Regions from separate parts of the Microbacterium sp. PRF11 genome, predicted to be linked through region 2. Evidence: predicted binding sites of a transcription regulator. Region 2 holds the regulator's gene; each other region holds the start of a gene.

Region 1 (3,276 bases), on a different contig from region 2:
CGGGGTTCGCGCCGCGACCTTTCGGAGGCGCGCGGGGGTGCAGTCCGCTGGGGGAGCGGTGGGGACCTGCGCGCCGCGACCTTCCGGAGGGTGCAGTCCACGGGGGGAGCGGTGGGGACCCGCCTGAACCGGCGACGCGAGGGTGCGCCGACGCGGCACGCGTGAGGCCGGGGATGCCCGCGAGACCAGCGACGCACAGGATCGCGGACGCAAGGCTCCCGGGCGCGTGGCTCTGGCTCGCGGCGCGGTGGATCCGTAGTCCGGGCTTGGGGTGTTTCACGGCGGGCTGGCCACTCTCCCCGGGCTCGGCGTGGTCTGCCCGGTTCTCGACATCGCGGCGAGAGTCATCGTCCTGATCACGATGAAGGGCGCCACGTCTCCCGGGGTCAGAAGGGCGGGGGTGCACCGTACAGCTCCTTCTCGAGGATGTCGTCGGGGAGGAACATCACGCGGGGCGGCGGCTCCTCTCGCGTCTGCTGGCCGAGCGGGCTGCGGAAGTGGAGCGTTCCGTCGCGCTCTTGAACGACGGTCCATTCGGTCTCGGTCTTGAGCGTGTGGTGACGGACGCAGAAGTGGCAGAGGTTGCACAGATGGGTGCGGCCGCCGTGCTGCGCCTCGTGGTTGTGGTCGATCTGGCAGCGCGCGGCGGGGGCGCGGCATCCGGGTGCCCGGCAATGTCGGTCTCTCGCCGCGAGGAATCGTCGCTGCGAACTGGTGGGTGCGTAGCGATCGACTTCGAGGACCGTTCCGGTGACCGGTTCGCAGAGCACCCGGTCCCAGCCGGCGGCGCTGCCCGCGAGGACGCGAGCCGTCGTCGCATCGACGGGGCATCTGCCCTCGAGCGATGCGCCCGCGTCGGACCGACCCATCAGTGTCAGAACGGGCACGGTGATCTGCACGTGACCGCGGATCCCGCCGAGGCCGCCAGGGCAGTCATCGCGCGTCGTCGGGTCGATCGCCGGCGCGCCGGTGAGGAGGAGATCGGCGCAGACGTCGGCTCCGATCTGAGCGAGGGTTCGTGAGTCCGCGACGACGGCGGCCGGTACTCCTGCGTCGGGGCAGGGAAGGCGGTCGTCTGAGGGAGCGGGCCCCGTCTTCAGAGGCGACGCCAGCGAGGTCGACGGAGGCGGGACGGCGCCGTCCGTGTCGGTGTGCCGGTCGTCCTCGTTCGCTCGCACGGCAACGTCGCCGATCGTCGCCTCGCGGATCGCGGCGGCCTGCCTCCGCAGGCGATCCCGAATGCCGTAGGCCACCGTCGCCGGCAAGATGACGCTCAGCTCGGCCATGCCATCGGCGAGATCGCGCACGCTGACCCCGCGTGCCTCGGCAGCTCGCGCGTGGCGCACTGACATCCCCACCGGGTGGACGCTCTCGGCCAGCTCACGCGCGAAGGCCCGTACGCGCCCGGGGGAGTCGCGTTGCGCTCGGACGAGCACCACGCTCTCCCATCCGCGGCGCGTGGCATCGTCGTCGAGCAGGATGCCGGTCTCGAGGATCGCGTGGGCATGACGCAAGCCGATGCGTCCGGAGTGCAGAGCCTCGACCGTGGCGGAGAACTTCTGAGTCAGCGTGTGCGCATCGGACAGCTCTTTCTGGACCGTGAGGTCGTGCGTTCGAGTCGCCACTCCGATCTCGAGCGCGAGCGAGCGGATCGGCATCTCGCGTTCCCGAGAGGCGCGTGATCGCGACCGCGCCACGTGGTCGAGGGCGATCGACATGGCGTCGGCGCGACGGCGGATGAGAGTCGCCTGCACCCGCGCGAGTTCCGCGGTCAACCGGCCGATTTCATCGACGTGCTCGCGCAGCCGGGCACTGTCGGGAGGGTCATCTGGAAGGGGCGGTGGTTCGGATCGCGTCATGGCCCTAGTTTAGAAACTATGTTCGATTTGTGGGGGGAATTCACCCCCCGAGCAGCAAAGTTCACCCCCGTGCGAAACCGCCCCGCGACAGCATGACGCCGTTCAGAGCGCCGCTGTTACAGGCGGGCCGAGCTCAAGCCCCGCACCCCGCGGAGCTGCAGTGAGCACGCCCCAGGCCCGAACGGCGGCCCACAGCACGCCCCACGCCCGAAGAACGGCCGCGCGCACGCCTCACGCCCCGAAGAATGCCCGCGAGTACGCCCCACGCCCGAAGAACGCCCGCGAGCGAGCCTCACGCCCCGAAGAGCGCCCGCGCGCACACCCCACGCCCCGAAGAACGCCCACGACCACCCCGCCCGACGCCGGAACGAACCCGCCCCGCCCTACCCCTCGAGAATCTCCAGCGCCGCCATCGCGGCGTTGTGTCCGCCGATCCCACTGACGGCGCCGCCGCGCTGCGCGCTCGAGCCGCACAGCAGCACGCGCGAGTGCGGGGTCGCGACGCCCCAGCGTTCGGCGGGCGTCGCGGCGGGCGCCGAGAGCCAGGGCCACGAGAGCTCCCCGTGGAAGATGTCGCCGCCGACCATGTTGAGCGACTCCTCGAGGTCGCGGGTGGTGCGCGCCTCGATGCACAGGCGCCCGTCGGGCGCGCGGTGGATGCAGTCGCGCAGCGGTTCGGCGAGCACGCTGTCGAGCGACGCCTGGGCGGCGGCGAGCAGCCGCGCGCCCGCGGCGACGGGGTCGGTGTCGTGAATGAGCCGGTGCGGCACCTGCAGGCCGAACATGGTGAGGGTCTGCGCGCCGGAGGCTCGCAGGTCCTCCCCGAGGATCGACGGGTCGGTCAGCGAGTGGCAGTAGATCTCGACGGGGAGCGGTTCGGGCAGGAGGCCTCCGGAGGCCGCGACGTGTGCGGCATCCAATTGGGTCATCGTCTCGTTCACGTGGAACGTGCCCGCGAAGGCGGCCTCGGGCGTGACCGACTCGTCGCGCAGGCGGGGGAGCCGCGAGAGCAGCATGTTGACCTTCACCTGCGCGCCCTCGGGTTCTTCCGCGCCGGTGGTGGCGCTCCCCCCGGCGGAGAGCAGGCGGTCGAGCACGGCTCGACCCACGCCGCTCAGGACGAGGTCGCCGTGGAAGACCTCCGAGCGATCGGTCATGGTGTGCACGTCGCCGTCGCTCGAGATTGAGATGACCTCGACCCCGGTGACGATCTCGGCGCCGGCCTCGCGGGCGGCGCGCTCCAGCTCGGCGGTGACGGCACCCATGCCGCCGACGGGGACGTCCCAGTCTCCGGTCCCTCCGCCGATCACGTGGTAGAGGAAGCAGCGGTTCTGGGCGAGGGAGGGGTCGTCGGAGGAGGCGAAGGTGCCGATCAGGCCGTCGGTGAGGGCGATGCCGCGCGCGAGATCGCTCTCGA
Region 2 (3,276 bases):
CGGAGCCGGCCCGACGTGCGAGGTGGGTCCGCCGTGCACTAGAACCACGTAGGGCGGCCGCTCTCCCGCTATCGGGGCGGCGTCGGGGTTGGTGGGTGCGTAGGCGAAGGCATGCACCGGGCCGTGCGGCCCCTCGGTCGTGAGCGCGCGGGCGCGCGGCATCCATTCGTCGGGCCAGGAGCTGGCACCTCCGGTGACGAGCTCGACCGCGCCGGAGTCGAGGTCGACCACCCACAGGCCCGAGCGGCCACCGGCGTCGGAGCCCGAGAGCAGTACGCGCGACCCCGAGACGTCGTCGACCGCGGCCCCCGCCACGATGGGCACGTCGATGGGCCTCACCCCGCTGGGCGCGATCTCGACGATCTCGTCGGCCCCGTTCGTGCGGACCGCGACCACGCGGCCGTCGGGTGCCGCGGCGAACCACCGCGTCCCGAGGACCCACAGTCCGCCGCCCGTGTCGGCGTCGGTGGGAGCGAGGGGTTGCGGACCGCCGGAGAGCGGGTGGCGGAAGAGGTTCCAGCGTCCCTCGGGGTCGTCGGCGTAGAGGAGTTCGTCGTCGGCGACCCACACGGGTTGCAGGGGAGCGCGCCGATCGCCGCCGGCGAGATCGTGCACGGCTCCGCTCTCGAGGTCGGCGACGCGCAGGATCGTGGCGTCCCACGGCATGTCCGGGTGGTTCCACGCGATCCAGGCCAGCCGGCGGCCGTCGGGGGAGAGGGCGGGTTGCGCGAGGAAATCGCTGCCCTCCGCGAGCACCTCGACCGGGCCGTCGAGAGGGATGCGGACGATCGAGCGGTGGGGCACGCGGGAGGAACCGTGGGTCTCACGGACCGCGAGCAGGACGCCGTTCTCCCAACGCAGGCCGCCGTGCCGCACGGCGTCGTCGGCGGGCGTGAGGGGGCGCGCGCTCTCACCCGGACGGAGCGCGTAGACGCGCTGGTCGGTCTTCTCGACGTAGTACAGCTCGCCGTCGTCGGACGCCGTCCAGGCGCCGCCGCCGTACTCGTGCACGGCGGAGCGCGCGTTGGCGGGGGCGGGCAGCACCGTCTCGACGGAGCCGTCGGCCCGACGCCGCTTCACCGCGACGCGGCCCGCCTCGTGCGGGACGGACTCGCCCCACCAGATCTCGCCGCCCACGAGTCGGGCCCCGTCGACGCGCGGCGACGCCTGCGCGACGGACTCGGGCGTGATGGGCGAGGGCCAGGAACCGTAGGGGAGGGTGTCAGCCATGAGCCCAGCCTAGGCAGACCCTCCGACACCCATTCGGCGGCCGTGCCTGAGGCGCCTCAGAATCGGGTAACGCGCGCGGGATGGGATGGCGCGGCCTCCTCGCTCCGATTCCGGTGCAGGTTCCCGGTTCCGGCGCGGGGCGAGGTCCGTGACGCGAGGAGAGCCGGATGCCGCCGCGCGAGCGGACAACCGGCCCTCGGTGATCTGATCAGACGGTGCGCAGGACCGCCACGACGCGGCCGAGCACGACGGCCTCGTCGCCGAGGATCGGCTCGAAGGCGCTGTTGCGGGGGAGCAGCCAGGTGTGGCCGTCGCGGCGGCGGAACGTCTTGACCGTCGCCTCGCCGTCGAGCATCGCGGCGACGATCTCGCCATTCTCGGCGGTGGCCTGAGAGCGGACGACGACCCAGTCCCCGTCGCAGATGGCGGCGTCGATCATCGAGTCGCCCGAGACCTTCAGCATGAACAGCTCGCCCTTGCCGACCAGCTGACGGGGGAGGGGGAAGATCTCCTCGACCTGCTGATCGGCGGTGATGGGCACGCCCGCGGCGATCCGGCCGACGAGGGGCACCAGGGCGGCATCGCCCAGGGCGGGGGCGGCATCGGCGGGATTCTCGGCCGCGGCGCCGGGAAGGTCGATCAGCACCTCCATCGCGCGCGTCTTGCCGGGGTCGCGGCGGAGGTAGCCGCTGAGCTCCAGCTGGTTCAGCTGGTGCGTGACGCTCGAGAGCGACTTCAGCCCAACCGCATCGCCGATCTCGCGCATGCTCGGCGGATAACCGTGCCGCGCGATGGACCGCTGGATGACCTCGAGTATGGCCAACTGCTTGTCGCTGAGGTTCTTCCGCCGGCGGGTCTGCGGTCGTTCGCGGCCGGCGGCGGTCGTCGCGTCGGTCATCTGGGCTCCCCTCGCGCCGCGGGAATCGCGGCGGAAATTCGAATGTCGGAGGTTGGTGATGAGGTCTCCGTGTCGAAACCGTATCCGGTCGACGACCCGAATGGCACGGAGCTGCACGCGTGTCGCGTTCGATTCGTCTCCGATATACGGGCTCTTGACACCCGATCAGGTTCGAATATAGATTCGGAATACAGATTCGCACCACCACCCTCCCGGCCGAGGGTGGGGTGCGAATCTCTCCCCACCAAGGAGCACATCATGAGCAGCATCGCCCTCACCGCCCCGTCCACCCGCCTGCGGATCACCGCGCGCGGTCGTCGCGTCGTGGCGTTCCTCGTCTCCCTCCCCATCGCCGCCGTCCTCGCGGTCGCGATCGTCGGTGGTGGCTCCGCGCTCGCCTCCGGAGACGCCGGGGCCCCGACGGGGTCGTTCACCGAGATCACCGTCATGAGCGGCGAGACCCTGTGGTCGATCGCCGAAGACGTCGCCCCCTCGGCCGACCCGCGCGACGTGGTGGCCGAGATCACCCGTCTGAACGCTCTTCCGGGCGGTTCGGTGTCGGCGGGCCAGCGCATCGCGATCCCCGCCGAATACGCCCCCGCCGCCTGAGCGGCGAGACCCCCGCTCGCGCACGTCATCCGTCCTCGCCGCCTACGATGGGTGAGGTGACCGTACGCCTCGACGACCTCCCTCTTCGTGACGATCTGCGGGGGATGACCCCGTACGGAGCCCCGCAGGCGGCACTGCCCGTCGCGCTCAACGTGAACGAGAACACGCATCCCGTTCCCGCCGAGGTCGCCGACGACATCTTGGATGCCGTTGCTCGGGCGCTGCGCGACGTGAACCGCTACCCCGACCGCGAGTTCACCGGTCTGCGTGAGGCGTTCGCCGGCTACCTGGGTCACGGGCTCAATCCCGAGCAGATCTGGGCGGCCAACGGCTCGAACGAGGTGCTGCAGCACATCCTGCAGGCCTTCGGTGGCCCCGGACGCACCGCTATGGGCTTCGCCCCGACGTATTCGATGTATCCGATCCTCACGCGCGCCACCGGCGCCCGGTGGATCGCGGGGGAGCGCGAGCACGACTTCACGCTGAGCGCCGAGTCCGCAGCTGCCCAGGTGCGCGAGAAGCGCCCGGACATCGTCTTC
Region 3 (3,276 bases), on a different contig from region 2:
GCCGCGTCGTCGCGCCTCGGCGCGGGGGAAAGCGCGGACGAGGGCACCGTCCTGACCCGCCCCGGGACGGGGGGGGAACGCGGCGTCAGTAGGTGGGCGCCGCCGGGAGCCCGAAGAACTCCTCGAGGGTCGAGTACCCGCCCTCATGGTAGGCGCGGGCCAGTTCCGGGCCTATGTAGCGCAGGTGCCACGCCTCGGGTTCGTACCCGCTGACGCTCTCGCGCCCCTCGGCATAACGGGTGATGAAGCCGTACTCCCACGCGTGCTCCCGCACCCACGCCCCCTGACGGGAGCCGGCGACGTCGTCGAGGGTGGCGCACGAGCCGTCGCACGGCACGATGTCGACCGCGAGTCCGGTCTGGTGCTCGCTGTACCCGGCCCGCGCGCTCTCGCGATCGGCCTCGTCGACGCCGCCGATCGCGACGCGCCCGGCGTAGGTCGATTGCTGCGTCGAGAACGAGCGGAACGCGCTGAGGTAGCCGATCTCTCCCGCGCCCGCGTCGGCGGCGGCGCGCACCATCGTCGTGAGGGCGCCGGCGGCGGCCTGTCGGAGCGCGGACTGCTCCAGGGCACGGACGGCGTCGGGCATGACGAGGTCGCCGGCACGATAGTCGATCGGGTCGAGAGGCCGCTGCTTGTTGACCACGACCCACTGACGGTCGGGGTCGGACAGCGACACGCAGGGCGCGATCCCGGATGCCACCGCCTCGCGGAAAGCGCTCCCCCCACCGGCGGCGGCGATCGCCGCACCGTCATCGCCCGCGGAGAGCGCGGCGGTGAATGTCGGGTCGTCGCATGGCGTCGCCGTCGCCGCCACCGCGGCGAGCTGCGGTACCGGCAGACCCGCGTCGGGAACGGCCGGGGGGCCGGCGACGGTCGCGACGGCCTCTTCGGCGACGGCGGAGGTCGCCGCTTCACCGCCGGCACCCGAGGCCGCCGCCCCGATCGCGACGCCGCCCGCAACGATGACGAGAGCCGCGGCCACCACCGCGCCGAGGCGGCGACGACGGAAGGTCGGGTTCGAGGCGGTATCGGCGAGGGCGGTGCGGATGCTTCGCGTCGAGGGGGCCGACGCCGCTCTGAGCGCGCGTCGGGTGGGCGGGGCGGGGGTGCTCTGCTCCGTCACCGGCGTCTGCGGGAGGGTGAGCGCCGCGGTCGCGAGCCGCTCCGCTTCCGCGCGCGCGGCGCGGCGGGGGGAGAGCTCGGGATCGGGTATCACTCGACCCATTCTCGCCCGCGGCCCGACGCGGGTCGACCCCCGGCGCGCGGGTCGGGCCGAGCGGATGTCTCCGGCACGCGGCCGCGGCTGCCCGCATCGCTGCGATGATCGACTCGAGGCCGGCACGCCTTGATGTTTCATAGAACATGTGTTCGACTGTAGCCATGAGATGGCAGGGTCAGCAGCTGGGTGTGGACAACCCTGACGCCCTGCCCGGCCTCGAACAGATGGACGGCCTGGTTCGATCGGTCACGACGCCCGAATTCGCCGGCATGACGTTCCACGAAGTGCTGTGCAAGAGCGCTCTCAACCGCGTTCCCGGCGCCTCCGCCATGCCGTTCGACTGGACGGTGAACCCATACCGTGGCTGCAGTCATGCGTGTTCTTACTGCCTGTCACCCGACACTCTCATCCTGAGGGCCGATGGTCGACAGGTCCCCCTTTCGGAGATCCGCATCGGCGACGAGATCATCGGCACTGAAAGGGGCGCGACCTACCGCCACTACGTGCGAACCACGGTGCAGGCCAAGTGGTCGACCCGCAAGCGACTGCATCGTGTAACGCTCGCCGATGGCACCGAGATCGAGGCGAGCGGTGACCACCGTTTCTTGACGGAACGCGGGTGGAAGCACGTGACCGACTCCCCGGTTGCGGGGGAGCGACGCCCACATCTGACGACGTCTAATCGTCTCCAAGGATTCGGCACGGGCCCTCGATCCGTCGACGCGAGCGCGAGCCCCGACTGGCGGCGCGGGTACCTGACGGGGATGATCCGTGGCGACGGCATGATCCTGCACAAGATCTACGATGACGGCATCCGCGTCCGTGAGGTTCACCGATTCCGTCTCGCTCTCATCGACCACGAGGCTCTCGAGCTTTCGCGAAACTTGCTGGAAGGGATCGGCGTGCCAACCCTGGTTCGCCCCTTCGCCGTCCCCGCGGGTCGGCGTCCGATGACCGCCATCCACACGGCCCGACGCGCCGACATCGCACGGCTCGAGCAGCACATCGCGGCGCCGGATGACCGATCACGCGAATGGTTCGCGGGCTTCCTCGGGGGCATCTTCGACGCCGAAGGCTCCTGCTCGCGGGGTGTGCTCCGCATCGCCAACGCGAACGAAGAGTTGCTTTCGCTGACGGAACAAGCTTTCGCCGCCCTCGGTTTCCACGCCGTCCGCGAGCCGGTGAAATTGAACGGAGTGGCGTCGATCCGTTTGCGCGGTGGATTGTCCGCGCGGCAACGGTTCTTCGACATCGCTCGTCCGGCCATCACGCGAAAGCTCACCGTGACAGGCGCCGCCGTCAAAACGAGCGCCGATCTCCGAGTCGTCGCGATCGATGACGTCGGTCACGAGATCGACATGATCGACATCACGACGGGAACCGGGGACTTCATCGCGAACGGGGTCGTCAGCCACAACTGCTTCGCCCGGAAGACCCACGAGTACCTCGACCTCGATTACGGGGCCGACTTCGATTCGCAGATCGTCGTCAAGGTCAACGTCGCCGAGGTGCTGCGGACCGAATTGCGCCGTGGCTCGTGGGCGCGCGAACCGGTCATGCTCGGCACCAACACCGACCCGTACCAGCGGGCGGAAGGCCGCTATCGACTCATGCCCGACATCGTCGGCGCGCTCACCGATACCGGAACGCCGTTCTCGATCCTCACGAAGGGCACTCTGCTGCGGCGGGATCTGCCGCTGCTGACCGAGGCGGCCGCACAGGTCAAGGTGACGCTGGCGATGTCGATCGCGGTGTTCGACGACGCTCTGCAGCACTCCATCGAGCCCGGCACCCCGAGCGCCGAAGCACGACTCGAGACCGTCCGCGCCGCGACCGCCGCGGGCTTCCGCGTCACGGTGTTCCTCATGCCGATCCTGCCGCACCTCACCGACTCGATTCCAGTGCTCGACGACGCCCTCGGCCGCATCCGCGCGGCGGGCGCCGCGCGAGTGGTCTACGGCGCGCTGCACCTGCGCCCCGGCGCGAAGCAGTGGTTCTTGCAGTGGCTGGAGCGCGAGCACCCGCATCTCCTGTCGTCGTACCGCGGGCTGTAC

Evidence for each region. Region 2 encodes LexA, which represses DNA repair genes until DNA is damaged. Its sites were predicted from a motif close to TCGAACANNTGTTCGA; they were not measured.
Region 1: the regulator LexA is predicted to act here: its motif matches at 1,870-1,885, upstream of Q9R20_RS09765 (DUF222 domain-containing protein).
Region 3: the regulator LexA is predicted to act here: its motif matches at 1,360-1,375, upstream of Q9R20_RS07570 (intein-containing Rv2578c family radical SAM protein).

Annotation. Positions count from the first base shown of each region.
Region 1 covers NZ_JAUZUP010000003.1:202,596-205,871, forward strand. Annotated here, with positions in the region: gene Q9R20_RS09765 (DUF222 domain-containing protein) at 387-1,859, opposite strand; gene Q9R20_RS09770 (NAD(P)/FAD-dependent oxidoreductase) at 2,243-3,276, opposite strand, start outside.
Region 2 covers NZ_JAUZUP010000001.1:173,002-176,277, reverse strand. Annotated here, with positions in the region: gene Q9R20_RS00925 (prolyl oligopeptidase family serine peptidase) at 1-1,230, opposite strand, end outside; gene lexA (transcriptional repressor LexA) at 1,439-2,128, opposite strand; gene Q9R20_RS00915 (LysM peptidoglycan-binding domain-containing protein) at 2,387-2,737, shown strand; gene Q9R20_RS00910 (histidinol-phosphate transaminase) at 2,785-3,276, shown strand, end outside.
Region 3 covers NZ_JAUZUP010000002.1:423,984-427,259, reverse strand. Annotated here, with positions in the region: gene Q9R20_RS07575 (M15 family metallopeptidase) at 86-1,219, opposite strand; gene Q9R20_RS07570 (intein-containing Rv2578c family radical SAM protein) at 1,384-3,276, shown strand, end outside.